DNA from 3 places in the Micromonospora sp. NPDC000442 genome. Region 2 is predicted to be linked to each of the others. Evidence: riboswitches for the same ligand, from Rfam matches in the RefSeq annotation. Region 2 holds a riboswitch; each other region holds the start of a gene.

The links. Region 2 has a riboswitch for cyclic di-AMP ahead of ACFY2A_RS04285 (C39 family peptidase). Riboswitches for the same ligand answer to the same signal wherever they lie in the genome.
Region 1: another riboswitch for cyclic di-AMP. It lies ahead of ACFY2A_RS20195 (coiled-coil domain-containing protein); the one in region 2 lies ahead of ACFY2A_RS04285 (C39 family peptidase).
Region 3: another riboswitch for cyclic di-AMP. It lies ahead of ACFY2A_RS00170 (hypothetical protein); the one in region 2 lies ahead of ACFY2A_RS04285 (C39 family peptidase).

Annotation. Positions count from the first base shown of each region.
Region 1 covers NZ_JBIAYZ010000012.1:97,769-107,228, reverse strand. Annotated here, with positions in the region: gene ACFY2A_RS20220 (hypothetical protein) at 1-109, opposite strand, end outside; gene ACFY2A_RS20215 (hypothetical protein) at 316-465, opposite strand; gene ACFY2A_RS20210 (STAS domain-containing protein) at 803-1,168, shown strand; gene surE (5'/3'-nucleotidase SurE) at 1,195-2,019, opposite strand; gene ACFY2A_RS20200 (1-phosphofructokinase family hexose kinase) at 2,016-2,996, opposite strand; gene ACFY2A_RS20195 (coiled-coil domain-containing protein) at 3,215-4,318, opposite strand; cyclic di-AMP (ydaO/yuaA leader) riboswitch at 4,323-4,454, opposite strand; gene ACFY2A_RS20190 (cation diffusion facilitator family transporter) at 4,608-5,525, opposite strand; gene ACFY2A_RS20185 (HelD family protein) at 5,617-7,731, opposite strand; gene ACFY2A_RS20180 (alpha/beta hydrolase) at 7,865-8,788, opposite strand; gene ACFY2A_RS20175 (carbonic anhydrase) at 8,937-9,460, shown strand, end outside.
Region 2 covers NZ_JBIAYZ010000002.1:345,974-355,433, forward strand. Annotated here, with positions in the region: gene ACFY2A_RS04250 (DUF4360 domain-containing protein) at 1-557, shown strand, start outside; gene ACFY2A_RS04255 (DUF952 domain-containing protein) at 621-965, opposite strand; gene ACFY2A_RS04260 (class I SAM-dependent methyltransferase) at 990-1,799, opposite strand; gene ACFY2A_RS04265 (hypothetical protein) at 2,196-2,531, opposite strand; gene ACFY2A_RS04270 (hypothetical protein) at 2,528-2,692, opposite strand; gene ACFY2A_RS04275 (Scr1 family TA system antitoxin-like transcriptional regulator) at 3,295-4,107, shown strand; gene ACFY2A_RS04280 (DUF397 domain-containing protein) at 4,098-4,298, shown strand; gene ACFY2A_RS04285 (C39 family peptidase) at 4,414-5,280, opposite strand; cyclic di-AMP (ydaO/yuaA leader) riboswitch at 5,517-5,657, opposite strand; gene ACFY2A_RS04290 (hypothetical protein) at 5,936-6,694, opposite strand; gene ACFY2A_RS04295 (hypothetical protein) at 6,951-7,415, opposite strand; gene ACFY2A_RS04300 (acyltransferase family protein) at 7,526-8,827, opposite strand; gene ACFY2A_RS04305 (glycosyltransferase family 2 protein) at 9,156-9,460, shown strand, end outside.
Region 3 covers NZ_JBIAYZ010000001.1:30,556-40,015, forward strand. Annotated here, with positions in the region: gene ACFY2A_RS00145 (heavy metal translocating P-type ATPase) at 44-2,293, opposite strand; gene ACFY2A_RS00150 (hypothetical protein) at 2,305-3,297, opposite strand; gene ACFY2A_RS00155 (heavy-metal-associated domain-containing protein) at 3,332-3,541, opposite strand; gene ACFY2A_RS00160 (metal-sensitive transcriptional regulator) at 3,656-3,952, shown strand; gene ACFY2A_RS00165 (YibE/F family protein) at 4,228-5,574, shown strand; cyclic di-AMP (ydaO/yuaA leader) riboswitch at 5,741-5,872, shown strand; gene ACFY2A_RS00170 (hypothetical protein) at 5,876-6,892, shown strand; gene ACFY2A_RS00175 (carbonic anhydrase) at 6,978-7,676, opposite strand; gene ACFY2A_RS00180 (MarR family winged helix-turn-helix transcriptional regulator) at 7,877-8,212, shown strand; gene ACFY2A_RS00185 (hypothetical protein) at 8,310-8,723, shown strand; gene ACFY2A_RS00190 (hypothetical protein) at 8,965-9,460, shown strand, end outside.

The DNA.
Region 1 (9,460 bases), on a different contig from region 2:
CTCGGATGCTGTCGCCGGCGTTGTTCACCGCCGAGACGAGGTGTTGCCACGCCTGGTCCGCGATCCGCTCCGGCTTGCTGCGGCGCTCCAGCAGATGTGTTCCGAACATTGTGGTTCCCTCCTCGACAGTGCCGGAGCCGGTGCACGCATCAGCTGTCGGCGGCGTTGTCCGGCCGGTGGCGGTTCGCATCGAGGCTGTGCCCGAACCGGCCCGGCCGCAAACCAGCGAAACTCTCGCCCCGGCCCGAAACGCCGGTGCGTTCCCCGGTGCGTTGCGGTCCGGACCGCACCGGGGCGACGCCGTGGGGGGCAGGGTCAGCGGACGACGACCGCCACCACCGCGGCGCGGGCGAAGTCGTCGTCATCGTCATCGTCGTCGTCACCGTCACCGCCGCCGAACCCGCAGGCAAGTACGAGGGCGAGTAGTGCACTGACACCGGCGAGCGCGGCGAGTCTGCGGAGCATGATGTCGTCCTCCCGTCATAGGGGTCACCCGTGATGCTAGGCACACCACGCCAGTGTCGCGCACCGAGCGCAGGTCAGGCCGGTTGTCGTGGGGCACGCCGGTAGTGCCGGGAAACGACGGGGATGGCGTCGGCCCGCTACCCTGGTTCGGCGGCGTCGGCAGAGGCCGACGCCGAGTGATAAGGCCAATAAAGTTCGGATATGGGTGATTTGCTGTGCCCGCATCCGTGAATTGCTCATCCCGAGGGGTGGCGACCGAGGCGGTTGAAGGAATACTGTCGGTCGCGGCCCGCGTACTGATGAGGCGCCCGTCGTACGGGCGAGTGGAGGTGCTCGCGTGAGCCTGTCGATCCTGCAGACGGTTCGGCCCGGTGGTGTCATCGAGATCGCCCCTCGGGGCGAGATCGACGTCGACACCGCGTACGAGGTGAAAGAGGCCATCGCCGAGGTGCTGGCCAAGGGGCGTCCGGCCCGGATCGAGCTCAACATGCGGCTGGTCACCTTCATCGACTCGGTGGGCATCAGCGCGATGGTCGCCGGCTTCCAGACCGCCGAGGTCAGCGGGGTGAAGCTGATCGTCACCGAGCCGAGCCGGTTCGTGCACCGGCAGCTCTGGGTGACCGGCCTGCTCGGTCTCTTCGGCGCACCCGAGCCCTACTACGCCGGGGCTGCCACGGCTCCCGAGGTGCTTCCCGGGGCCTGACCGCCTCGACTACCGCGCGGCCCTGATCACTCCCCGTCGAGGCCGGACAGGTCCACGTCGGCCACCTCGGTGACCGCCCGGACCGCGGTCACCGAGGCATAGCCGTCGGCGAGCAGAGCGAGGTCCGTGCCGGGCTGTACCGCCTGTCCCGGCTCCTCCAACGAGGTACGCACGAAGCCGTGCCCGGATTCGGCGACGGTCATCTGCACCTGGCCGAAGGTCGCCAGGGTGGCCTGGCGTACCCCACGCAGTCGACCCAGCGGTAGATCCGGCGCGTTGACGTTGAGCACGCTCTCCGTCGGCGCGGCGGTCAGTCGGGGCAGCAGATCCAGGGCGACGCGGGCGGCGGTGGCCCAGTTCCGTTCGGCGTCGCGTACCTGGGCGGCAGCCGCCACCGCGGCACCGCCGCTGGCCGCGGTGGCCTCGCCGGCCGAGAGCACGTCCAGCGACACCGCCATCGCCCGACAGCCGTTCGCCGCGGCGGTGAAGGCGGCACCCACGGTGCCGGAGTGCAGCACCGCGCGCCCCGCGTTGGCGCCCCGGTTGATGCCGGACAGCAGCACCGACGGTGGTGGTCCGAAGGCACCGTGCACGGCGATGAGGGCGATGAACCCGGGCGAGCCGCCGACGCCGAACGCCGGCACCCCGTCGAGTTCCGGCAGCGGATGTTCGCGGACCACCACCTGCCCGTCCTGCTCCATGGCGCTCATCGCGGCGCTGGTGCCGCTCGCCTCCTCCAGCGGGGCGGCCACCACCACGTCCAGGCCTCGGTCGACGGCTGCCCGGGCCAGCGCCTGGATTCCCGGCGCGGCGATCCCGTCGTCGTTGGTGATCAGCACCCGCAGCGTCATCGGCCACCCGCCCGTTGTGCCAGTTCGTCGGGGGTGGTCCGCTCCTGTGGACGGCTGCCCGCCGGTTCCAACCGGACCCGGTCGACGAGGCCGTTGATCGAGTCGAGGCGGCCGGTGCCGAGGCCGTGTCGGGTGACGTTGAGCGCGCCGGCTGCCGCGCCGGTACGGATCGCCGTGCGGACATCGCCACCCCGGGCCACCACGGCGGCCACCCCGGCGGTCATCGAGTCGCCCGCCCCGCGCGGGTCGGCCGCCTCCAGTCGCGGCATCTGCACCTCGAACACCTCGCCGTCGACAAGCGCCAACGCGGGCTTGTCGGCCCGGCTGACCACCACGTTCTCGGCACCGGAGGCGTGCAGGTCGTACATCGCGCGGGTGAGCTGTTCCTCGTCGTCACCGTCAGCCCGCCCGTCGGTGATCAGTTCCTCGTGACTGACCTTGAGGAAGAAGACGCCGCTCTCCAGAACTGCGGCGAGATGCTCGCCGCAGAGGTCCACCACCACTCGGCCACCGTTGGCGCCGAGATCGGCGGCGAAGCGCCGGTAGAGGTCGGCCGGGACCAGTGACGGATGGTTCGGCCCGCTCAATACGCTGACCGGCGCGCGCAAGCCCTCGCCGAGTGCGAGGTTGTACAGCTCGTCCAGCTCGTGCCGGCTCAACGGCTGGCCGACCACGTCGACGATCTCCCGACGGGTTCCCTCGCGGCGGTCGTGCACGTACCCGCCGGTGCCGCCGGAGTCGCGGGCCACCACCTTGAGGTCGACTCCCTCGCTGACCAGCAACGGCTCCAGTACCTGCCCGACCTCGCCGCCGAGCGCCGCGCAGAGCACCACGTCGACGCCGAGGGACAGCACCATCCTGGCCTGCCACACCCCCTGCCCGCCCGGGTGCAGGTGCAGCTCCGGCGCGTCGCTCGGCTGGTCGATGGTCACGGTCAGCAGCGGGGTCGGGGCGAAGATCATGACGCGGTCGCTCATGACCGCTCCCCGTTGTCCGTACCGCCGTCGCGCCTGGCGATTCGCTCGTTCATGGGGCGTCCCTCCCGTTAGCGGACAAATACCGCTTCCTGGTACGACGGTAACCAAGGAGACGCGTCAACGCGCGCCGAAGGGACGGTGCCCCGCCGCCCAGCGGTGGAAACGCAGCGCCGGGTGAACCGCTCGTGAAGAGCGGCTCACCCGGCGCGACGATGGACTCAGTACACCGACAGGTGGACGTGGTTGGTGTGGTCGCTGGACGGGTCACCCCGGGCGCCGCTGTACGACTTCCAGCCGCTGCTGGGCAGCCAGATCTGCCTGTACCAGATCACGTAGAGCACCGCGAGCCGGTCGGCGTTGTTGACGAAGTACGCCGCCAGGTTGTTGCCGTAGGACCGGTCGCCACCGGTCGCGTCCCCACCGAAGCCGTTCTTCTGGGCCGCGAAGTCGCAGGCCCGGCCCTTCGGGTGCTCGCCCGAGCCGCCGGAGCGGTAGCAGGAGACGTACCGGGTGAAGCCGGCCGACTTGGCCTGCTTCAGCGCGTGCAGGGTGCGTGGGGTGATGCAGCCGTTGGCCGGGGTCGGGTCGTTGACGCTGCACGACTCCGACGGCCATGACCCGTCCGAGTTACGGGGAGCGGGCTTGGCGGTGGGGCTCGACCCGCTGCTGCGCGACGGTGACCGGGCGGCCCGTTCGGCGGCCCTGGCCCGCTCGGCCGCCTCGTCCCGCTCGATGGACACGGTCAACGCCCGCTCGGCCTGGTCCTTGCGCTTGGCCATCACGGCCACCTGCTTGCGCTGTTCCTGGATCTCCGCGTCCAGCGCCTGCTTGGTGGCGCCGACCTCGTCTCTGGCGGTCTGGAGCTCGCGCAGTGCGCGATCCTCGTTGGCGGCCACCACGTCCAGCGCCGCCGCCCGGTCCATGAAACCGGCCGGTGAACCGCTGTTGAGCAGCGCCGACGCGGCACCCAGTCGCCCGGTGCGGTACGCCTGCGCGGCGATCTCGGCGACCTTGGTGCCGCGCTCGGCGACCTGGCTCTCGGTCGTCTTGAGCTGCTCGGCAAGCTGCTTCTGACGCTTCACCGAGCGGTTGAGCGCGGTCTTGGCGTCGAGGTAGCCCTTGCTGGCGGCCTCCAGTTGAGCCCGGAGTGCCGGGGTGCCACCCTCGTCGTCCACATCGCCCGGAGCTGCCGCCCGCAATTGCTGCGGTGCCGCGACGGCTTGGGTGAAGGGGGCCAGCGCGACGCCGAGGGTGAGGGCGAGCGCGGCGGCGATCAGGGCCGCCGTACGGGCGGCCGGTCTTACCGTTGCCACTGCTGGCATGCACATTTCCTTCCGTCAGCCGCCGACCGGGTTAGCTGACGGGTTCGGGACGGAAGATCCCTACCGCTGACGCGGATACACCCCAGGAACATGGTTCCCCGGTTCGCCCTGGCGGGCGATTAGGCGGCGGCCGCCGCCGGCACCGGTGGGCGCCGCCTGGCGGAGGCCGGGTCCGAGCCTACCGGTGCCCATGTGACCGGTGCAGCTGCTGTTACCGCTGGTGTTCAGTTGTTGACTAGTAGACCAGAACAAAAGCGGACGATAACCCCTTTCCGGTCGATTGCTCCGGTCACCACCGCGCCGCCCCGCAGTCCCCCGGATCCGATCGCGGCTCGACCTGCAGTGTCGCGTGCTCGATCTGGAAGTCCTCGTGCAGCGCCGAGCGGGCCGCTGCCAGCACGGCGCCGACGTCGGCGCCCGGGCTGACGGTCAGGTGCGCCGAGGCGACCTCCATGCCGGAGGTCAACGTCCAGACGTGCAGGTCGTGGACGCCGGCCACGCCCGGCACCGCGGCCAGCCGGTCGTACACCGCGGTGACCTGAAGGTGTTCCGGCGCGGCCTGGACAAGGATGCGTACCGCCGCCCGGCCCAGGCGCCACGTCCGGGGCAGAATGAACGTGGCGATCGCCACCGCGACCAGCGGGTCGGCCCACCACCAGTCGGTCACGGCGATCAGCAGGGCGGCCGCGATCACGCCCAGCGAGCCGAGTAGGTCCGCCAGCACCTCCAGGTAGGCACCGCGCAGGTTGATGCTCTCCCGCGCCCCCGGGCGCAGGAGAGCGAACGCGGCGATGTTGGCGAGCAGGCCGAGGGCCGCCACCACCAGTACCGGGCCGGCGAGCACCTCGGGTGGATCGCCGAACCGGCGTACCGCCTCGACCAGCACGTACACCGCGACGCCGGAGAGCAGTACCGCATTGGCCAGGGCCGCGAGCACCTCCAGCCGGTAGAGCCCGAAGGTGCGTTGCGGGTCGGTGTCGGCCCGTCGGGTGGCGGCCACGGCCGCGAGAGCCATCCCGATGCCCAGCACGTCGGTGAACATGTGCCCGGCGTCGGAGAGCAGGGCCAGCGAACCGGTCCGTAGAGCGGTGGCTGCCTCGACCAGCGTCAGCGCGCTGAGCAGGGCGAATGCTGCCCACAGCCGGCCGGAGTGGCGGTGCGCGGCGTTCGACACCGCAGCATGGTGGTGGTCATGGCCGGCACCCACCCAGACACCTTGCGTCGTCCGCCGGGCCGGGGACGGAGCTATGCCAACATCGCTATGTGTGCAATCGTCGGGTGGCTCGCGGTGCTCGGGCTCAACCGGTCGGGTCGACGGTGGTCAACCGCTGAGTGGCCCGGGACAGCGCGACGTAGAGGGTACGGACACCGGAGCCGGGCTCCGCCCGGATCTCGGCCGGGGCGACCAGCACCACACCGTCGTACTCCATGCCCTTGGCCTCCAGGCTCGTCACCACCTGCAACCGCTCCCCGCCCAGCGCCCCCAGCCAGACCGCGACCTGGTCCCGGCGGGGCACCGGCGTGATCACGCCGACGGTGCCCTCGACCTCGCCGAGCAGGGCGCTGACGGCCGTCACGACGGTGGTCTCCAACTCGGGCGCCCGCACCTGGAGCTGGACCGGATCGATCCCGGTGGAACGGACTGCGGTGGGCAACGCGAGATCCGGGTACGCCCGCCGGATCTCGGCCGCCGCCACCGCGAAGATCTCCGCCGAGTTGCGGTAGTTCGTGGTGAGGGTGAACCGGTGCCGCCGACGGCGACCCAGCGCCTGGTCGCGGGCCCGGGCCAACTCCTGTGGATCCCCCGTCCAGGCGGTCTGTGCCGGGTCACCCACCACCGTCCAGGACGCCAGCCGCCCGCGTCGGCCGACCATCCGCCACTGCATCGGTGAGACGTCCTGGGACTCGTCGACCACCAGGTGGGCGTAGTCGCGATAGTCCTCGGGCCGTTCCCGGGCGGCCTGCCGGGCGGCCCGTTGCCGGTCGGCGAAGGTGCTCAGCTCGCGCACCCCGCCGGCCAGCTGGAACGGGTCCCGCTTCCGTTTGGCGGGGCGCATCGGCTTGCCGAGCAGCGCGTCCAACTCGTCCAGCAGCGCGACGTCGGCGACGGACGGGCCGTCTTGGGCCAGCCCCCGGTACGCCGCACCGAGCAGCCGGATCTCGGCGCCGGAGAGCAGGCCGCCGGCGTACCGGCGCAGCCGCTGCGGATCGGCCAACCAGGCGAGCACGTGCCGCGGATGCAGCCGTGGCCACCACGCCTTCAGGAAGTCACGGAAGTCCGTCCGGTCGATCAGCTCGTCCTCGAAGGCGCGCTGCTCGGGCAGCCCGGCGATGCCCAGCCGGCGGGCCTGCGCCCAGAGCCCGGCGAGCACGCCGTCGAAGCCGGCCCGACGCACCTCGTTGCGGCGGGCACCGCGGGGCAGCGCGCGCTCCCGGATGGCGTCCAGTTCGGCCCGCTCCAGTCGCAGCAGCGTGCCCCGGTACAGCAGGCGCAACTCGGTCGGGGAGTCGGGCACCGCGTCCCGGGCCGCCCGTTCCAACACCCGGCGCATCCGCAGCGACCCCTTGACCGCCGCCACCTCGGGTGGGTCGGTGCGGGTGGCCATCACCCCGGGGAAGAGGCTGCCCAGCGAGTGCAGGGTGGCGGTGTCCTCGCCCAGCGACGGCAGCACCGAGGCGATGTACTCGACGAAAACCGAGGAGGGGCCGATCACCAGGATGCCGCCGCCGGCATACCGGCTGCGGTCGGCGTAGAGCAGGTACGCCGCGCGATGCAGCGCCACCGCCGTCTTGCCGGTGCCCGGGCCTCCGGAGACGAGGGTGACCCCCGAGCCGGGGGAGCGGATCGCCTCGTCCTGCTCGCGCTGGATGGTGGCCACGATGTCCCGCATGCCCCGACCGGTGGTTCGGGACAGGGTGGCCAGCAGCGCACCGTCCCCGACCACCGGCATGTCCGGTGGGGCGGCGTCCGGGTCCAGCAGGTCGTCCTCGATCCGGGTGACCCGCTCACCGCTGGACTGGATCGTCCGGCGCCGGACGACGCCGAGCGGCTCGGCCGGGGTCGCCTGGTAGAAGGCGGCGGCGGCCGGGGCCCGCCAGTCCACCACCAGGGTGGTGGCGTCCTCGTCGCGGATACCGAGTCGCCCGACATAGAGGGTCTGCCCGTCACGCAGGTCGAGCCGGCCGAAGACCAGCCCCTCGTACTCGGCGTCGAGCAGGTGGCGTCGCTGCGCGGCGTGGAAGACCATGGCGTCGCGCTCGACCAGCGCACCGAAGTTGCCGACCCGGGCGAGCCGGTAGCCCTCCCGTTCCGCACGAACCGCGGATCGGCGCAGCTCGGCCAGTCGCGCGTACACCCGGTCGAGATGCCGTTGCTCGGCGGCGATCTCCTGATCCAGGGTGCTCTGGTCCACCGCTCGCTCTCCTCGTGACGCCGCCCGGCCAACCGCACGAGATTACGCCCCGCGTCCCAGGGCGCTTCCCCCGGATCTTCGCCGACCTGCGACGGACCCGGCGGCAGGGCACCGTGGCCGCAGCGGGTGGCGGTCAGCCGAGGACGCGCTGCCCGGCCGGGAGGTCATCGAGGACCCGGCGCAACACGCCGGCCAGGGCGGCGTTGACCTCCTCCGGCCGCTCCATCATCAGCATGTGCCCGGCACCGGAACAGACGGTCAGCTCGGTGGCGGGTAGCGCGGCGGCGATCGACTCCGCGCACGGCGGCGGGGTGAGCCGGTCCCGGTCGCCGACCAGCGCCGCCGCCGGCAGGTGAGCCAGCGCGGTGAGCGTCGCCAGCCGGTGCTGGGTGCCGATGGAGGCCCGGAACCCGCCGATCGACCGGAGCGAGGCGCGGGCCACCGCCGAGGTGACCAGTCGGATGTCCGTGGGGTCGCAACGGTCGCCGAAGAGCATCCACCGGATGCTCGGGCGTAGCGCGCGCAGCAGGGCCCGAGGCGGTCGCCAGGCGCCGCAGCGGGCGAGGACCCCGGCTCCGGTGGTTTCGGCCAGCCGGATGATCCGGGCGATCCGGGGAGAAAGGCCGTAGACGGTGTGGGTGTGCCCCTCGGCGGTGGTGGAGACGAAGACCAGACCGGCGGTGCGTCGGGAGAAGTGGCCCGGGTGGCGGTGCGCGTACTCCATGATTGTCATGCCGCCCATCGAGTGACCGACAAGCACCACCGGGCCGGTGGGCGCCACCGTGTCCAGCACCGCGGCCAGGTCGTCACCGAGTTGGGCCAGGGTGGCCGTGGGCAGCGCCATACAGCTGGACCGGCCATGACCACGCGCGTCGTAGGTGACCACCCGGACCGAGCCGAACGTCTCGCGGAGGGCGGCGAGTTGCCGGTGCCAACTGCGTCCGTCCAGGGTCCAGCCGTGCAGCAGCACGGCGGTCACCTCGGCGTCGGTCGGGCCGGTGGTCTCCACGTGCAGGCGTACGTCGTCGCCCAGCCGTACCTCGGTCGGCTCCGGCATCGCCACCTCCCCACGGCGCACGGATGCGTAACACCGGGGATACCCGGTGGTAACACCGGCTACCCGCCATGACAACACGCCAACCCGGGTGTTGAGAAGATCTCGTCGATCGGCTCCGTCCGGGCGACGGCCCGGCCAGGCTTAGGAGATGGCATCCACGGGGGGAGTACCCGCCGGCTCCGCGCTCGCCGGCCAGGCCCGCGGCGGCACCCCGCGCGCGGCCCTGGCCGAACTGCTCGCCGGTAACCGGCGCTTCGTCAGCGGGCAGCCGGTGCACGGCCACGACGTGACCGCAGCGGCCGCCACCGCCTCCGGCGACCAGCAGCCGTACGCCGTGGTGCTGGGCTGCATCGACTCGCGGGTGCCGTTGGAGGCGATTTTCGACCAGACGTTCGGCTCGATCTGTGTCATCCGCACCGGGGCGCACGTGCTGGACCGGGCGGTGCTGGGTTCGATCGAGTACGTGGTGGAGGTGTTGGGCGTACCGCTGGTGATGGTGCTGGGCCACGAGCGGTGCGGCGCGGTGCAGGCGACCGTCGATTCGCTGCGTACCGGCCGGCGTCCGGCCGGTGCGCTGGCCCATCTGGTCGACCGGATCGCGCCGGCGGTCACCGAGGTGGGGATGGACGAACCGAACCTGCTGCCCCTCGCGGTCCGCCGGCACGTGGTCCG
Region 2 (9,460 bases):
CATCCGCTTCCACCGCTGCACCGGACAGCGAGATCACCGTCGAGGTGGTGGCAGCCAACGGCTCCGGTTGCTCGCCCGGCACCGCCCGGGTGGTGGCCCATCCCGACAACACCGGCTTCCGGATCCGGTACTACGACTTCGTCGCAACCGCCGGCCGGGGCGTCGACGTCACCGACAGCCGTAAGAACTGCCAGCTCGGCGTGCTCGTCAACGTGCCGGCCGGGTGGACCATCGCCGTCGCCGCCGCCGACTACCGGGGCCGGGCCCGGATCCCCACCGGCGCGACAGGTCGCCAGCGTACGACCTACTACTGGCAGGGCTCGTCCGAGACCAGCCGCACCGACGCGACCTTCACCGGGCCCTACAACGGCTTCTGGGGCACCTCGGACGTCGCCCCCGTGCTCGTCTACGTCCCGTGCGGACAACAGCGGGTACTCAACGTCAACACCGAGCTGAGAGTGGACGCGGGCACGGCCGGCTCGAACGTCAGCATGTCCATGACGACGACCGAGGGTGACGTGGACACCCTGTTCAACCTCAAGTGGGAACGGTGCTGATGCCCTGAGCCGGCACTGCCACGAGGCCGAACCGCCCGACGGCGGGCGCGGATGGACTACTCGTCACGCGCCCGCCGTCGCTGGAACGTCCTCGTCCACCCGGGCCGCACCCGCGACCTCGTAGATCCCACGAACCGCTTCCGCCGGCAGTGCCGCGTAGACGTGCGGGAACGGCCCGCCGTTCAGGGCGTCCTCCCACCGCAGCACATCACCGAGCAGGGACGCGTCGAGCGCGACGATGACAAGCTGCGGCTGGTCGCCGAAGACCCGCGCCGCCGTGGCGGGCAGTTGGGATCGCGACGAGCAGTGGATGTAGCCGCTGTCCCGATCGAACGGTGAGCCGTCGAACCGGCCGGCAGCCTGGAACTCGGCCCATTCGCCGGGCAACAAGATCTTGTAGATCAGCACGTCGCCATGCTGACAGAGCAGGCGTCAGTCGAGGCGTACGGCGATCTGGAGCATGTTCAGGTAGTGCTTGCGTACCGTCCCGGCCGGGCGCGCGGCGATCAGCTCCCGGATCCCGTCGAACAGCGTCCGCCGCTGCCAGGGCGCGGCGGCGATGTGACCGGAGTACGTGGAGAGCAGGCTCAGGTACTCCTCGGCGGTGTAGTCGCGGCTCCAGACGTAACGGTGCACGGTCGGGTGGGCGAAGAACCCGCTGCCCGCCATCGCCGCCACGTCGGGGGCCGCGATCGCCTCGGGTGGCTTCGGACCGCCCTGCCCGTCGCCCATGCCGACCTCGTCGTAGATCCGCTCGACCCGTCGGAAGAAATCGTCGCCGCCGGGTGGTGACACGTGCTCGGTGGCCACGATCGCCAGATGACCGCCGGGGCGCAGCAGTTCGGCGGCCCGGCGGTAGGCGACCTCCGGGTCCAGCCAATGCCACGACGTGGCAGCGAAGACGAGGTCGAACGGCGCGAGGTCGCCGGCTTCCCACCGCTCGAAGGGCGACACCACGACGCGTACGTCCCCCTGGCCGGCGAGCACGCGACGCGCCACAGTGGCCAGTTCCCGACCCGGTTCCAGGCCGACCACCTGCCAGCCGCGCGCCAGCAATCCACGGGTGGCCTGCCCGGTGCCCGTGCCGATCTCCAACACCCTGGCCGACCCGCTCGCCAGGCCGGTCGTCGCGGCCAGGTCGGCGAACAACGATTCCGGATAACCCGGTCGGGCCTGCTCGTACAGCTCGGCGGCCGTGTCGAACGTCGTGGCCAGCCCCGCGTAAGGCTCCTGCTCCCCCATGGCTCCCCCGCACATGTGTCGGACATCGAGGTCAATGTCACCCCTGATCGTCGCATCACCCCCACCCGCCCAACCCCACCCCCCACTCCACCGCCCCACCCACTCACCGCCCCACTTCACCGCCCCACCCACTCACTCACCGCACCCACTCCACCCGCCGCCCCACCCGACCCGGCGCCCCCCCACTCCACCCGGCGCCCCCAACCAACCCGGCACCCGACCCGATCCGCCGCCCATCGCCCCGGCCCCCACCACCGATCGCCCCTCGCGGTCCGCGGCGGCCGGCCGATCCGCCAAGATCTTGGACAGTTTCCGTTCGCGAATAACGGAAACTGTCCAAGATCTCGTGTTTCTCGCCGCCGCATGAACCTTGGCGGTCGGGCGGCGACGGGGTCGCTAGGTCGGGCGGCGGGTCCAGGCTATGAAGCGGGTGAAGAGGGTGGTGGGCTCGGGGGCGTCGTGGGGGTTGAGGTGGTAGAGGTCGCGCATGGCGTCGTACATCAGGCCGGCCAGGTAGATGCACAGGCCGGGCAGGTTCCCGTCGTACTCGACGCGTAGCAGCAGCCTGGCCTGCCCGCAGGGCCAGGGTTGCCCGTCCGCCCGGCAGCACCACATCGGCCGCAACGGAGTGTGCGGCACCTCGGCGTCACAGGCGTACGGACGCAGCGGACGCGGACCCCGCTCGGGAGCGAAGAGTCGGGTGGTGATCGCACCCGACCGGCCCACGGTCACCGCCGGCCCCCGTTGGCCCGCCACTGCTGCCCCGGCGTCAACCAACCGGGACGCCCCGGACGCAGCATCGGCAACGGCCGGGTCGGCTCCCGCATCCACTCCGGCAGGTGCGTACCCCGTTGCCGCTGCGGCAGGTACGTACCGTGCTGATCCTGCGGCAACCCTGTGTCCCCCTGCCGGCCCCACGACACCTGCCGGCCCCACGACACCTGCTGGCCCCACGACACGTGCCGGCCTCGCGACACCTGCCGGCCCCAACAACCGCGGGTCACGCGACACCTGCTGGCCCCGCGACAACTGCGGGTCACGCTGAAGTGGACACTGTCCGGTGCGCGGTTGAGGCGGTGGTAGCCGGGCGCCGCGCTGCTCCTGCCGCCGTGGCGAGTACACCGGCAGCGACTGCCGCCCTGGCGAGTACACCGGCAGCGACTGCCGCCCTGACGAGCACTCCGGCAGTGACTGCCGTCCCGGCGAGTACACCGGCAACAGCGTCGTCGGGCACAGGTACCAGGCAACCCGGGTACGCACATCGACCTCCCAGTCAGCGATCGGAAGGGCCGCCCGGACGCGGGGGAAGGCGCACGGGCGGCCCCGGGACAGAACCGCCCCGTCCCTGTGGATGGGAGCGGCCCCGTTGCGTGACAGTCTGGTGAGGACGGCACTACGGTCGGAAGGCATCGACGCTGGCCACGGTGGGGTCCGGGTGCCCCGATCCAGCCCTGGGTGGCCCCTTGGCGATCTTGACTGACCCGGTGGAGGGGACATGGAACGCGAGCAGCCTTCCGACCTGCATGAGTTGATCCGTACGCAGCTTCGCCGGCTGCGCACTGCCGCAGGCATGAACCAGGAGGAATTCGGTCGGCGGACGAACTATTCGGCGTCCCTGGTCTCCGCTGTGGAGGTGGGCACCCGCCCGCTCGACCGGCCGTACGCGAAGCGGGCGGACGAGGTCCTGGAGACCGGGGGCATGTTTGAGGAGTTGCTGCGCACGGCCGAGGTGCTGCGCCAGCCCGCGTGGTTCCTGCCCTACCTGGAGGCCGAGCGCAACGCCCGGCAGCTCCGCTGTTACCAGCCGACGCTGGTGCCGGGCCTGCTCCAGACCGAGCGGTACGCCCGCGCGGTGATCCGGACGGACGCCGCGCTGACCGAGGCGGGGGTGGAGCGGCGGCTGGCCAACCGGATGGCCCGGCAGTCGGTGCTGGAGCAGGACGACCCGCCCCAGCTCGTCGCGGTGATCGACGAGGTGGTGCTGCGGCGGGTCGACGAGGAGCTGAAGGACGTGCTGGTCGAGCAGGTGCACCACCTCATGGCGCTGGCCACCCGGCCCAACATCAGCGTGCACCTGGTGCCCACCGGCGTCGGCATGCACATCGGACTGACCGGCCCCTTCATCCTGGCGAGGGGCGCGGACGGCGGCTGGGTGGGTAATCTCGAAACCCAACTCGGCGGCGTCCTGGTCGACAAGGACGACGACCTGAGCGCCCTGCTGTCCCGGTGGGAGACGGTGCGCAACGAGGCACTGTCCGGCCGCCAGTCGATCGAGCGCATGAAGGATGTTGTGAAGCCATGGATCTGAACGGCGCGACCTGGCGCAAGTCCACCCGCAGCGGTGCCGGCGGCGGCGACTGCGTGGAGGTCGCCGACAACCTGCCCGGCATCGTGCTGGTCCGCGACACCAAGAACCGCGACGCCGCCACGCTGGCCTTCACCCCGGCCGCCTGGGCGAGCTTCGTCGGCCTGGCGAAGCAGCACGGCCCACACGCCTGACGAACCCGAGCTACGTCGACCTGACGACACAGCACGGCCCACACGCCCGACGTACCCGAAACGGAAGCCCTCGGCCAGCGGGCCGAGGGCTTCCGGGTGCAGCGGGACGATGCGGTCAGGCCGAGTAGCCGCGGGTGGCGGCCCAGTTGGCCAGATCGATGGTGCTGAGCCAGTACGACGGGTACGAGGCGTCCGCCGAGTCGGCGATCCTCACCAGCCGGCCGGAGTCCTTGTAGCCGACCACGGCGATGTAGTGGCCGCCGGGGAAGGAGTGCCAGCGGCCGTCGGTGTCGGTGACGCTGCCGGCGACGTTGACCACGACGCCCCGCCCGTCGGTGACGGCGGCGACGACGTCCGCCTGGAGCTGGTCCATCTGGGCCGGGGTGGCCGCACCGCCACGGATCATCGTGGTCTCGTACGGGTCGCCCTTGACGACGGCGTTGAGGACGCGGGTGGTGTCCTCGGCCGAGTTGGTGCCGGCGAACGTGGTGCCGAGCTGGCCGGCCAGGGCGTCCTGGCTACGGGTGACACCGGCGGCGCTGAGGGCGTTACGTACCGCGGCGGGACCGCAGTAGTAGCCGTTGATCTGGGCCTGGTGGTCGTACTCCAGAACCTTCGAGGCCGGCGGCTTCGGTGCCGCCTTCTTGCTTACCAGGTCCGGGTTCGCGGTGGCCTTCGGTGACGGCGAGGCGGCGGCGCTGGCCGGCGCCGCGCTGGCCGGCGCGGCACTGCTCGGCGCGGCACTGCTGGGTGCGGCGGTCGTCGGCGCTACCGCGACCTGGTCCTGGCTCGGCGGCACCGCGATGTCCCCGCGCAGCTCGGCGGCGGTCGTGGCCTGCGTGGGTGCCGGGGTGTTCCCGGTGCCGGCGAGGGCAGCGCCGGTGCCGGTGGCCAGGACGAGGGCCACGGCGGATCCGGCAACGAGCTGATAGGGGCGTTCGCTGACCAGCCGGCGGAGCCGGCGGGAGAGGGTGTGCTTCACGATTCCTCCACGGGCTGAGGGGGAGAACGGCACACCGGCTCCGGCGGTCAGGTCGGCATCAGGACGCCGACGACCACCCGGGGCGAGCGGGACAGGCCGTTCAGGGGTACGCCCGGAGAACCCGGGCGGTGGCGATGACCGGGGTCAGCTCGCGGCGGTCGGGCCGGCGAGCACGGGCACCGCAGTGCCGTGGAGGCGGGGGAACAGGGGGATCACATCGGACTGCACGAGGTTGGTACTCCTTCCGTCACCGCCGACCGGGTTAGCTGACGGATTCGGGCGGGAAGACGCCCTACCGCGTGCCGAAGCTCGCGGATTCACCCCAGTGGTGCAGTGGGTCCCCGGTTCGTGAGATCACGATTGAGCGGGTCGGCACGGCGTCGCTTCCTGCGATCGGTTACCGCACCGGACGCGCTGACACTACTGGCCGGCCACCTCGAAGCCAACCCGCCTTGACCTGCTTAAACATGATCCGGCGCGGTGATTTTCGGGTATCCGGGAACTGGCGTCGCTCAATGGGAGTGACGGCATTCGGGGCACCTTCGGGTGACAACCGGACGGCCGGTGGACAATCTCGACGGAGATTGATGCGGTAATCACCTCACCTACGAACAGTGACCGAATTTCTGGCTGATGTGACTCAGCTCACGGAATTTCAGCCGAGTCGAGCCGGGCGCCAGCGTGGGACCGGGTCTGGCCGCCCGACGATGGCTCGACCGGAAACGGGCAGTCGGTTCGGTCGGAGCCGCTCGGCGGCCGCGTACGCCTCGGCGGAGAGGGCGCGGGCCGCCTCGGTGGCCAGTTCCGCCGCCCGCCACAGGTCACGCTCCCGCGCGGCGGCCGATCGGTAGGCGGCCCGGCGGTTGTCGCGTACCACTCGGGCGAGGACCACCTCCTGCTCCGCCGGGTGACGCCGGGGATCCCAACCGGACCGGTGCGCCAGCACGTCGCTGAGCTGCCGGGCGGTCAGGTCACCACGCCAGTGGGCGGCCATTGCGGCACGGCGCAGCCAGCGCTCCCGGGCCGCGTACTCGGCCGGGGTTCGGGGGGTGCGCGGGGTCGGCAGTCCGGCGACGCCGGCCAGCCGACGGGCGGCGGCCTCCGCCTCGTCGTACGCGGCCCAGGCGCGGTCCAGTTCCGCCTGGGCCACCCGCCAGGCCGTACGCCGTCGCTCGGCGTTCTGCCCGGCGCCGGCTGCCGCGACCGCCACCTCCCCGGCGTATCGGCTCAGGTCGGCCTGCTCGATCGCGGCACGGGCCGCGTCCTCATCGGCGGGTTTCTCCACCGGCCCGGCCGGCTCCGGGCGGGCGACCAACACGGTGAGTACGCCCAGCGCGAGCACGAGCAGGACCGACCAGATGGCGGCGGCGCGTGGCACCTCGATCAGGAACTGGTAGAGGACGGTCTTCTCCATGGCGGCACCTCGGGGAGATCGGAACGGCGCCGGTGGCCGTACCGGCAGTGGATCGCGGATGGCGTTGCGCGCGGTCTCGGGCTCGTGTGGGCGGTCGCGCTCGTTCTGGCGAGCACCGACGGCGCGGCTCGATCTGGCGAGCCCGACGGCGCGGCTGGCGGCAACGGGCTGGCAGGTGCTCGGCGCGGGTGCGGCACCGAGCGGTGCGGACGCGACGGGACAGCCGCCGGAGGCTTGGCGTGCGGTGTCGCCGGGATCAGGCGTGCGGTGGGGCGCGGGCCGCCCGGGCGCCCGCAACCGGGGCCGCCGGCCCCCGCGTGACGCCCACAGCGACGCCGCCGAACGCCGTCAGCCCGGGCCGACCACAGGCCGCCGGCTGCGTCGCGGACGCCCCGGCCCGGTCGGCGTGATCATCGGCAGCACGCTCGGTCGGCAACGTGGACGCCCCGGCCGGGTCGGCTGAGTCACCGGCACACCGCGCGGTCGGCGTCACCAGGCCGACCAGGTCGAGGGGTGCGGCCTGGTACCAGTCGGCGGACGCGGGTGGTGCGGCGGTCTCGACCGGCGGTGCCGTGGCGACGAGCCGGTCGGCGGGAGCCGGATGGCCGGGCAGCGCCCAGGCGCCGAGGGTGAAGGCGGCGGCGACCGCGAGCCCGGTCAGCAGCCGCGCGGCCCAGCGCGCCAACCACCACAGAGGACGGGCGGGCGCGACGGGAAGCACCTCACCACGCTACCGCCACAGCCACCGGCACGCACCGGTCGTCGGGCGTGTCGTACCGCCCGGCGCGTCGCGCATGCACGTCGATCCGCGCAGGTCAGAATGCCTCCAACTCACCGTCCTTCGTGGACGGAATGGTCGTGCTCCGCGCCCGCCGCGGAATCCACACCGCCACCGGGTACCCGCTGGCGTGGCAGCCCGTCCACCACCGGCCCATCCGGGGTCCCGGATCGCACCGCCGCACCCGATCTCGTGGCTCGCGCCGCACCGCTGGGCATCGTGGACGCCGCGCCACCACCCGGCTGGCCGGGTCGCGGCGGTCGGGACGGGGCCAGGCGGCGCATCATCGGCTGTTCCACGTACCGGTGCAACAGAGCGGCCAGCCCCAGGGTGAGCAGCAGGAATCCGATCACCGCGAGCGGGCCCCACCAGCCGGGCAGGCCGGTGCCCCAGTCGCCGGTCGATCGCAGGATCGTCATGATCACGAAGACGTGCACGAGGTAGAACGCGAACGAGACCTCGCCGAGCCAGACCATCGTCCGGGAGCGCAGCGGCGAGCGTCGCCCGTGCACGTCCGCGTCGGCCGCCGCGGCGATCACCAGGACGTACGCCGCCGACAACAGCGCCGCCCAGAATTCGGCCCGGATCCACTGGGAGGCCGCCACCCAGGTCAGGACGAAGATCAGGCTGGCCAGGGGTAGCCGGGGCCCCCGCCAGCGGCCCCGCAGCATGAGTTCGGCCGCGGCCACGCCCATCCAGAACTCCAGCGAACGGACCAGCGGGAAGACCTGGGCGAACCACCAGCGATCCGGCTCCGGCACCAGTGCCTGCCCGGGCCAGAGCGCCAGGATCAGCAGCGGCACCGCGATCACCACGGCCCACAGCAGCCACGGTCGGGCCCGTCGCACCGCCGGCAGCACCAGCGGCAGGCACAGGTAGAAGAACAATTCACAGGAGAGCGACCAGCTGACGTTGTTGACGCTGTAGAAGTGGCCGGGCCGGGGATCCCAGGCCTGCACCAGCAGGAGGTTCTCCAGCGCCGCCACCGGGTTGATCGGATCGGCGAACCAGAGCATCGCCAGCATGGCCAGCGCCCACAGCACCAGATGGTTCGGATAGATCTTGGCGAACCGACGCCGCCAGAACCGGCGCCGGGAGGCACCGGGCCGCGCGGACCAGACCAGTACGAAGCCGCTGAGGATGAAGAAGAACTGCACCCCGGACAGGCCCAGGGTGAAGATCTCGCCCACCACCGCCTGGGGGCCGGGGTCGGCGATGATGCGCATGGTGCCGGCGTGGAAGCCGAACACCAGCAGCGCGGCGATCCACCGCAGTCCGGTCAGCGACGGCAGGCGATCGGCGTCCGTACGCCCGGGTGGGGTGGTCGCCGGCGCCGCGAGGGAAGTGCTCGTCATACCCACCTCCCGGTTCTCGACCACGTCACACGCACGCCCATCTCCTCCCGGCCGCCCGGACGGGAGCCGGATCCCCCGCGGTGACCGGTGTGGTGCGGCCCGCCGGGCACCCTACCCCGGGAGCCTGCGCACAACCGCCTGCCTCTGCCGCCCTGCCGCACTCCGGAGAACCGCCCGCTGCGGCATTTGTCCAGTTTGATCAGCGGCTACCTCCAGGTGGGTAGTACCTCCGTCGTTAACCCGGCACTCATCGGCTGTTCAAAAACTCCACCGAGCCCGGCCACGTCAGGTTCCAGGTACGTCAACCCGGGTGGCTCAAGGTTTCCGGGTGGTCACACAGCCGACGCCAACGCCGCTGCTGAGCATCGTCGTGCCGGTTTACGGCGTCGAGGCGTACCTGCGCCAGTGCCTGGACTCCATCCACGCCGACCTGCCGGGTGACGAGGCGACGCAGGTGGAGGTGGTCGCCGTCGACGACGCCTCACCGGACCGGTGCGGTGAACTGCTGCGCGGGTACGCCACCGAGCGTCCCGGGCTGCGCGTCCTGCATCTGGACCGCAATGTCGGTCTCGGGCCGGCCCGCAACGCGGGCCTGGACGTGGCCACCGGCCGGTACGTGTGGTTCGTCGACAG
Region 3 (9,460 bases), on a different contig from region 2:
ATCCAGTCAGGTACCCAGCCCGGCGTCGGCCAACCGGAATTGTTCAAGAAACGGGGCGGAACCGGCGCAGCCGGAGGCTGTTGGCCACCACGAATACCGACGAGAACGCCATCGCCGCCCCTGCGATCATCGGGTTGAGCAGCCCGGCGGCTGCCAGCGGCAGGGCCGCCACGTTGTAGGCGAACGCCCAGAACAGGTTGCCCTTGATGGTGCCGAGGGTGGCGCGGGCCAGCCGGATGGCGTCCACCGCGGCCAGCAGGTCGTCCCGGACGAGAGTCAGGTCGGAGGCCTCGATCGCCACATCGGTGCCGGTGCCCATCGCCAGGCCGAGGTCAACCTGGGCCAGCGCGGCGGCGTCGTTGACTCCGTCGCCCACCATCGCCACCACCCGGCCCTCCCCCTGCAACCGGGCGACCACCTCGACCTTCTCCGTGGGCAGCACCTCCGCGATCACCTCGTCGACACCCACCTCGGCGGCCACCGCCCGGGCGACCGTGGCGTTGTCACCGGTGAGCAGCACCGGCTTCAGACCGAGCGCACGCAGCCGCCGGACCGCCTCCGGGCTGGTCGGCTTCACCTGGTCGGCCACGGCGAGCAGGCCACGGGCCTGGCCGTCCCAGCCGACCAGCACGGCCGTGCGCCCCGCCGCCTCCGCGTCGGTCGCCGCCCGGGCGAGATCATCCGGTACGACCAGACCCCGCTCGCCCAGCAGCCGGGCCCGGCCGAGCAGCACCCGGCGGCTGTCCACGGTGCCGGTGACGCCCAACCCGGCCACGTTGGCGAAGTCGGTGACCGGCGGCAGCGCGCCGACCTCGGCGGCACCGGCCACCACCGCCCGGGCGACCGGATGCTCCGAGCCGCTCTCCAGGGCGGCGGCCAGCCGCAACACCTCGTCGCGTCGCTCACCTTCGCCGGGGGTCACCGCGAGCAGGCTCATCCGGCCGGTGGTCACGGTGCCGGTCTTGTCGAGCACCACGGTGTCCACCCGCCGGGTGGACTCCAGTGCCTCCGGCCCCTTGATCAGGACGCCGAGCTGTGCGCCCCGACCGGTGCCGACCAGCAGCGCGGTCGGCGTGGCCAGGCCGAGGGCGCACGGGCAGGCGATGATCAGCACCGCCACGGCGGCGGTGAAGGCGGCGGCCGGTCCGGCGCCGTTACCCAGCCACCAGCCCAGCGTGCCGACGGCCAGGGCGATCACGATCGGCACGAACACCCCGGAGATGCGGTCGGCGAGCCGCTGGGCGGCGGCCTTGCCACTCTGCGCCTGCTCGACCAGCCGGGCCATCTGGGCGAGCTGGGTGTCGGCACCGACCCGGGTCGCGGTGACCACCAGTCGGCCGCCGGCGTTGACGCAGCCGCCGATCACGGTGTCACCCGTTCCCACCTCGACCGGTACCGACTCGCCGGTCACCAGGCTGGCGTCCACCGCCGAGGAACCCTCCTCCACCGTTCCGTCGGTGGCGATCTTCTCGCCGGGCCGCACCACGAAGCGGTCGCCCACCGCGAGTTGGTCAACCGGGATCCGGGTCTCCACCCCGTCGCGCAGCACGGACACGTCCCGGGCACCCAGTTCCAGCAGGGCCCGCAGGGCCGCCCCGGCGGTTCGCTTCGCCCGCGCCTCGAAGTAGCGACCGGCGAGGATGAAGGTGGTCACCCCGGCGGCCGCCTCCAGATAGATGTTGCCGGCGCCGTCGGTACGGCCGATGTCGAAGCTGAACGGGTGGGTCATCCCCGGGGTGCCGGCGGTGCCGAGGAACAACGCCCACACCGACCAGCCGAGAGCGGCCAGCGTGCCCAGCGACACCAGGGTGTCCATGGTCGCAGCGCCGTGACGCAGGTTGACCAGCGCGGCCCGGTGGAAGGGCAGCCCACCGTAGACCACCACCGGGGCGGCCAGGGTCAGCGACAGCCACTGCCAGTAGGTGAACTGCCAGGCCGGCACCATCGCCAGCGCGATCACCGGCACGCTCAGCGCCACCGACACCCACAACCGGGTACGCAGGGCGGAAAGCGGGTCCGCCGGTTCGGCGGCGGCCGGTGCGGCCGAGGTGGGCGGTGGCGGCAGGGTGGCCCGGTAACCGGTCTTCTCGACGGTGACGACGAGGTCGTCCGGGGTGACCGGGTCGGCGTAGGAGACGGTCGCCTTCTCGGTGGCGTAGTTGACGGTGGCCTGCACGCCGTCCATCCGGTTGAGCTTCTTCTCGATCCGGGCGGCGCAGGAAGCGCAGGTCATCCCGCCAATGGCCAACTCGATCAGGTGCGGTGCGGCGGTCAGGGGTCGGCTCGTACTCATGGTTGATCCCGTCAGTCGTGCCCGTGCCCGGGGGTTCCGTGCCCGTCCTCGGGCCCGGGGGTGGCGTGCTCGTCGGCCGGTGCGTTGGTGCCGCCCGGGTCACCGACCTGCACGGTGAACTCGGCGGTACGCACCACACCCCGGTGGCGGAAGTCGAGGTAGAGCCGGTACGCGCCGGCCGAGGGGAACTCGGTGGCGAAGCTCACCTGCGGGCCCGGGGCGGTCCGCCCGTCTCCCGGATTGCCCTCGGGGTGTACGTGCAGGTAGGCCAGGTCACCGCGGCGCAGCGCCACCAGGTGACCGTACGCGCCGAGGTACGGCTCCAGATCGGTGACCGGTGCGCCGTCGCGGCTGACGGTCAGCGTCAGTGTCGTGGTGCGCCCCGGCTGTGGGGCTCCGGAGAGGGCGACGGTGTAGCCGTCGACCGTGGCGCTGCTCGCCGGGGCGGGCAGCGGTCGCTCGGTCAGCGCGCCGGGGACGGTCACGTCGACGCCGAGCGTCAGAGGGTCGCCGCCGGTCGGGGTGAAGTCGGCGAAGGCCCGCCACACCCCCGGAGAGTCCAGCGGCGAGGCGACCCGCCAGGTGCCGTCCCCGGCCAGTTCCGGATGTACGTGCCGGAAGCCGGACAGGTCGCGGCGGGCCACGATGAGGTGCATCCGTTCGTCGTGGGTGATGTCGTACCCGGTCGCGGGACGGCCATCGGGACCGGTGATCCGGAACGCGAACTCACCCGGCGGCGCGTCGACCGGCACCAGGGTGTAGCCACGGTCGGAGACGAGCAGGCCGCCGGGCAGGTGCCCGGCCGCCCCTTCGTCGCGCCCGACCGTCCCCTCGTGGCCGGCGTCACCCTCGTCGCGGGCGTCGCCGCCGTGGCCGGTGCTCTCGCTGTCGTGGTCGGTGGCGACCGCGTTCACCGGGCCGGTCAGCTCTCCCACCCCGTACGCCGCGCCGAACACCGCCGCCAGGCCGAGCACGAAGCCGCTCAGCTTCGTCGCCGTGTTCATGGTTTGACCCCTCGGTCTCTGCCCGCCGGCCGGCTCAGGCGCCGGCCAACTCGTATCCGGCCTCGTCCACGGCGGCACGCACCGCGTCGTCGGACAGCGGCTGGTCGCTGGTGACGGTGACCCGACCGGCGGCCAGGTCCACCTGGACGTCCTTGACGCCCTCAATCGCGCCGATCTCGGTGCTGACCGCGTTGACGCAGTGCCCGCAGGTCATGCCCTGCACCTGGTACGTCGTGCTGACCATGGAACTCTCCTCACCAGTTCGGAAGGGCGGGCCAAGCACCCACCCCATACCCATAGGGGGTATCCGTCGCATCGACCGTACCATACCCCCCCGGGGTAGGTTATCCTTGCCGGCATGAGCACACCCGCGCCGATCCGTGGCTACACCGCCAGCAAGGACCAACTCCTCGCCCGGCTGCGCCGGGTGGAGGGCCAGGTACGCGGCATCGAGAAGATGGTCGACGACGACCGCTACTGCATCGACGTGCTCACCCAGATCTCCGCCATCCAGGCCGCCCTGGACAAGGTCGCTCTCGGCCTGCTCGACGGGCACGCCCGGCACTGCATGCACGAAGGTGCCGCCGAGGGGCGTGCCGACGAAATGGCGACCGAGATGATGGCCGCCGTGGGCCGGCTCATGAAGCGCGGCTGACCCGACCCGCCGACGCACCAGCACGACAGGCGTCGGCAGGTCCGGCTGGTTACCATTCGCACACGATGGCCAGCCGAAATCCGTGCCTCGCGGCCCGAGGTCGCTGTCAGGCGCACGTCCGCACGCCCGTCGCGAGTAGGTCCACAGCTCACGGTACGCAGCCACCCCGCCACGTTCAGGCCATTCAGGCTGCCCTTCGACACGGTCGTCCGGCGGCACTGAACCGTCTCGCCCATCGACACGTACTCAGCCCTGAAATCGTTGGGAGACACTGAATGGGCGCCGACCACACCCGTTCCGCTCCGCCCACCCCACCGGGGGTGCGGCGGATCCTTGTCGTGACGGTGGTCCCCCTCTTCCTCGCCACCCTGGTCGCCGCCATCGTGCTCTGGCCCCGGGACGCCCCGAGGCCCGAGGCCGCCGACGACACTCCCCGCTACCACGGCACGGTCACCCGGGTGGTCAGCGAGCCCTGCCCGCCCAACCCGGCGGTGCCCGAGGGCACCCCGACGGCCGCGGACGGCCCCTGCGGCACCGTCACCGTCCGGGTGCAGACCGGACCGGACGCCGGGCAGGAGGTGCAGACGCCCATCCCGACCGGGCCCGGGGCACCCCGGGTCGACGTCGACGACGACATCATCCTGGTCTCGTTGACCGATCCGGAGGACCCCTCGGTCAGCACCTACAACATCGCCGAGCACCAACGCGGCAAGCCGCTGGTGTGGCTGGCCGTACTCTTCGCCGCCGCCATCGTCGCCTTCGGGCGACTGCGGGGCCTGGCCGCTCTGGGCGGCCTGGCCGCCAGCTTCGCCATCCTGCTGACCTTCGTGCTGCCCGGCATCAGCGCGGGCCAGCCGCCGCTCGCGGTCGCCATCGTCGGCGCTTCGTTGATCATGTTCGTGGTGCTGTACCTGACCCACGGCGTATCCGCCCAGACCTCGGTGGCCGTGCTCGGCACGCTCGCCAGCCTGGTACTGACCGGGCTGCTCGGGCTGGCCGCGACCGGGGCCACCCACCTGACCGGATTCGGCAGCGAGGACGCCACCACCCTGTCCATGTTCCGCGGCGACGTCGACCTGCACGGCCTGCTGCTCGCCGGCATCATCATCGGCTCGCTGGGCGTACTGGACGACGTCACGGTCACCCAGGCCGCCGCGGTCAACGAGCTGCGCCACGCCAACCCGAACCTCTCCCGCCGGGAGCTGTACCGCTCGGCCACCCGGGTCGGGCGGGCACACATCGCCTCGGTGGTCAACACCATCGTGCTGGCGTACGCCGGCGCCTCGCTGCCACTACTGCTCCTGCTGACCGCGGACTCCCGTGCGCTGGGGCAGATCCTGACCAGCGAGTTCCTCACCACGGAGATCGTTCGAAGCGTGGTCGCCACGCTCGGGCTGATCGCCGCGGTACCGCTGACCACCGCGCTGGCCGCGGTGGTCACCACCGCCGGGCGCGGCGACACCGGCGTCCGCAGTGGTGGATCCACCCCCGTGGTTCCCCGGCCGGCGACGGACCGGGCCGAGGCGCTCCGCGCCCTCAGCACCCCACCCACCCGAAACACATCCCCCGCCACCCCCTCGGGGTGGCCCGACCCGGACAGGAGCACGGACACCACATGGTGACACTCCTCAACGTGACCGCCCCTGCCGATGCGGCTCGTAACCGTGTCGCTGGTCACTCAAAGCGATTACGAAATGACGCATCTCGTCGGGTTCGGGGCGTAGAGGCACAGATGGACTGTCGGGTAACCTCACTGCCGGTCACCGCCGAAGGCGCGCAGCGGCGCCTGCGGTGCCACCGCCCAATCGCCGTCAGGCGAGCCGGGAACCCAGGTACGTGGGGTGAATCCGCGAAAGCGGTAGGGGCCACTTCCGTCCCGAACCCGTCAGCTAACCCGGTCGGCGGTCGATGGAAGGGAAAACAGTGACGGCACCCCTACGCCGCTGGTTGACACCCGTGGTGGCCGTGTTCGCCGCGTTCGCCGTATTCGCCGGTCCGATGCCGGCGACGGCCGCACCGAACGACCCGAAACCAGCGGAGCACGACGACGACCCGCCGATGCTCAACGACTTGATCGAGGCGACCACCCGGGACTACTCCAAGGCCAAGGCCAAGCTGGAGAAGTCCAAGAAGCGCCAGCTCCGACTGGCGGTCGAGGTCCGCTCCGCTCAGGCCGACCTGGACGCGCTCTCCCCACAGGTCGCCCAGATCGCCACCCAGTCGTACCGGACGGGCCGGGTCGGCGCGATCGCCATGCTGTTGCAGAGCAGCGCACCGGACTCGTTCATCGACCGGGCTTCGGCACTGGACGAGCTGAACCTGGTCAACGACAAGAAGCTGGGCGAGGTCAACGCGATCAAGCTCCGCGCAGAGCAGGCCAAGCTCGCGCTCGACGCCGAGGTGCGCGAGCAGAAGAAGCTGACCAACGACATGGCGCGCAAGAAGAGCGAGGCGGAGAAGTCCCTCCGGCTGGTCGGCGGTGTCGGCCTGACCGGCGGGCTGGTGGACGCCACCTCGCCGGTGGCCCGGATCGCGCCGAACCGGGCCTCGGACGGCGGCTGGAAGCCCGAGTCGTGCAGCCAGAACGACCCCACCACGTCGGGCTGCATCACGCCCCGGACGCTGCACATGTACAAGGAGGTCAAGCGGGCCGGATTCAACCGGTTCGTCGGCTGCTTCCGCCCGGGTGACAAGTTCGAGCACCCCAAGGGCCGGGCCTGCGACTGGTCGTTGCAGAACAGCGGCTTCAGGCCGTGGCACAACAACGACACCCGGATCTACGGCAACAATCTGGCCGCCTTTCTGGTCCGCAACGCCGACCGGCTGGGCGTCTACTACGTGATCTGGAACCGGCAGATCTGGTTCGCGGCGACCGAGCGCTGGAGCTCCTACAGCGGCCCGTCCAACCACACGGACCACGTTCACGTGTCACTCCTCTGATCGCCCGACGCGACGCACCGAGGGCCGTCCCGCCAACCGTGGCGGGACGGCCCTCGTCGTTCAGGACGTCGTCGTCGGTCGCGGATCAGGGCGCGGTCGCCATCGCACCGCCGAGTTCGGCGGGTTCCGCGGCCACCGCCCGCACCTCACCGGCGGCGAGGCGGTACGACATGCCGACCACCGCGCACCGCCCGGCAGCCACCTCCGCCGCGAGGGTCGTGGAGGAGGCCAGCATCGTCTCGACGGTCCGCGCGATGTGGATGTCCACGATCCCGTCCAGTTCGTGCACTCCGGCGTCCTGTGCCCGGTGCAGGCTCGGCACCACGGCGTCGACCACCGCACCCAGATGCCCGGGAGGCATGGTGGCGGTGGCCAGTGCCTCGCGGGCCGCCTGGACGGCGCCGCACGAGTCGTGGCCGAGCACCACCACGAGCGGCGTACGCAGCACGGCCACCGCGTACTCCACGCTGCCCAGTACCTCCGACCCGACGGTGTGCCCGGCGGTACGGACCACGAAGAGGTCGCCCAACCCGCGATCGAAGATGATCTCGGCAGCGAGCCGGGAGTCGGAGCAGCCGACGATCACCGCGAAGGGATGCTGTTCGGCCGCGACGGCGGCCCGCCGCCCGGCGTTCTGGTTGGGATGCCGCAGCGTGTCGGTGACGAACCGCCGGTTGCCGGCGAGCAGCTCGGCCAGGGCCCGCTGCGGGGCACCCGGAAGATCCGCAGTGAGCAGCTCGCGTTCCGGTCCGGGCTGCGGGCCGGGCGTTCCGGGTCGACTCATCCGGCTGCACCTCATCTCTGGGAGGAATGCCTGGTCATCCCGGGCCGGCGCTGGTCACGGGCTGCCATCACGGTCACACGCGGCATAACGCACGTCAAGCTATACGTGATATGCATTTCATGCATCAGTCGACGCTTGCGATCGGCCGAACCGGGGCCGGCAACGGCGCGAGCCGGGGTATCCGAATGGCAGGTCATACGATGGCGGGCATGGCGAGCACTGACGGACGGGAAAACGCGCGGAACTGGACTTTCCTCACGAACCACGCGCACGTCCTGCTCGCCATCGCCCGCAACCCCACCGCTCGGCTGCGCGACGTCGCGACCGAGGTCGGCGTCACCGAACGTGCCGCTCAGGCGATCGTCGCGGACCTTGAGGCGGGCGGCTACCTGCACCGCACCCGGGTGGGCCGACGCAACGAGTACACCCTCAACCCGGCCGGGCGGTTCCGCCACCCGGCGGAGGCCGACCACCAGGTCGGTGACCTGCTGGCCCTCTTCACCAAGGAGCAGGTGACCGGCACCGCCGACCGCTGAGCCGACGGTCGTCCTGAGGGGACGACGTGGCGCGCTTCACCCGCCCCGAACGATCGCGGCGCTGCGATCACGCCGACGGCGGGATAGGTTGGATCCCGTGCCGTCGCCAGCGTTCGCCCGTCCACTGTGGCCGGCGATGCTGTGCGCACTGCGTGAGCTGACCCGGTTGGCGTTGGCGACCCTGGTGCTCGCCGTCGGCCTCGGCGGGGCCGTCGCGGCCGATCCGTCGGCCCGGTCCACCGCCGTACCCCTCAGCGCCGCAGTCGCCGTCGGCTCGCCGTCCACCGCGATGCCCGCCGTCCGGCCCACCGTCGAGCCCGCCCAGGCGATCGACACCGGCCAGGGAGTCGACGCCGGCCAGGGTTGGCGGCAGCCGTCGACCGACGCGACGCTGCGGCCCGACCGTGCCGACGCCACGCCAGCCGAAACCGCCCGGATCGATCACCGCGTCGCCCCGGTACCCGCCGTCCGCGCGGGCGAGCCGACCCGGCGCGGCCCACCCACCGGCTGACCGACGGCGGTCCGGCCGACCGATCGAGCCAGGTGACGCCGCCGCCCCACCGGCCAGACGCCAGGGCGGTCCAGCGGCCAACCGACCTCGCCGCGCCAGTGCCACGGTGATCCCGGGACCACCCGGCAAGCCCGATCCGGCTGACCTGAAACGGCATCAGCCGTGCCCCGGGTACCCGGCCCGCCGTCACAACCCGCGTCCATCACAGTCGACGACTCATCCCGACCGCGAGGTGTTGATGATGCGTACCGCACTCTCCTCCGTCCTGCTCGACGCGCCCCGCGCCGCCGCCATCTGGCTGGGCCTGCTCGGCGTGGTGACCCTCGCCGTCACCGGCCTGCTGCTGCGACCTCGACTCTTCCGCTTCGACGCCGGCACCCGCATCCGCGAGGCTGCACTGCCGAGCCGGTCCGACCACGTCGAGCACCGACGTGATCAGGAGCGCTGGGCCGAGGAGGTCACGGTCGCCGCAGACCGGGCCGACACCACGGCCCGGCACCGCCGTGACGAATGGCTCACCGCGCAGGACGAGGCCGAGCAGACGTGGCGGGCGTACGAGGCGGCGGAGGCGGACGTACGCCGACTCTCCGGTGCCGCCGGCATGCCGCTGCCGCAGACCGCCCGCACCCCCGCCGAGTACGCCGACCGGGAGCGCTGGCTGCACCGGGCCGCCCTGGACGCGTACTGGCGGCGGGAGCTGTCGGTGGAACAGCTCAGCGATGTCTTCGCGCACCGTG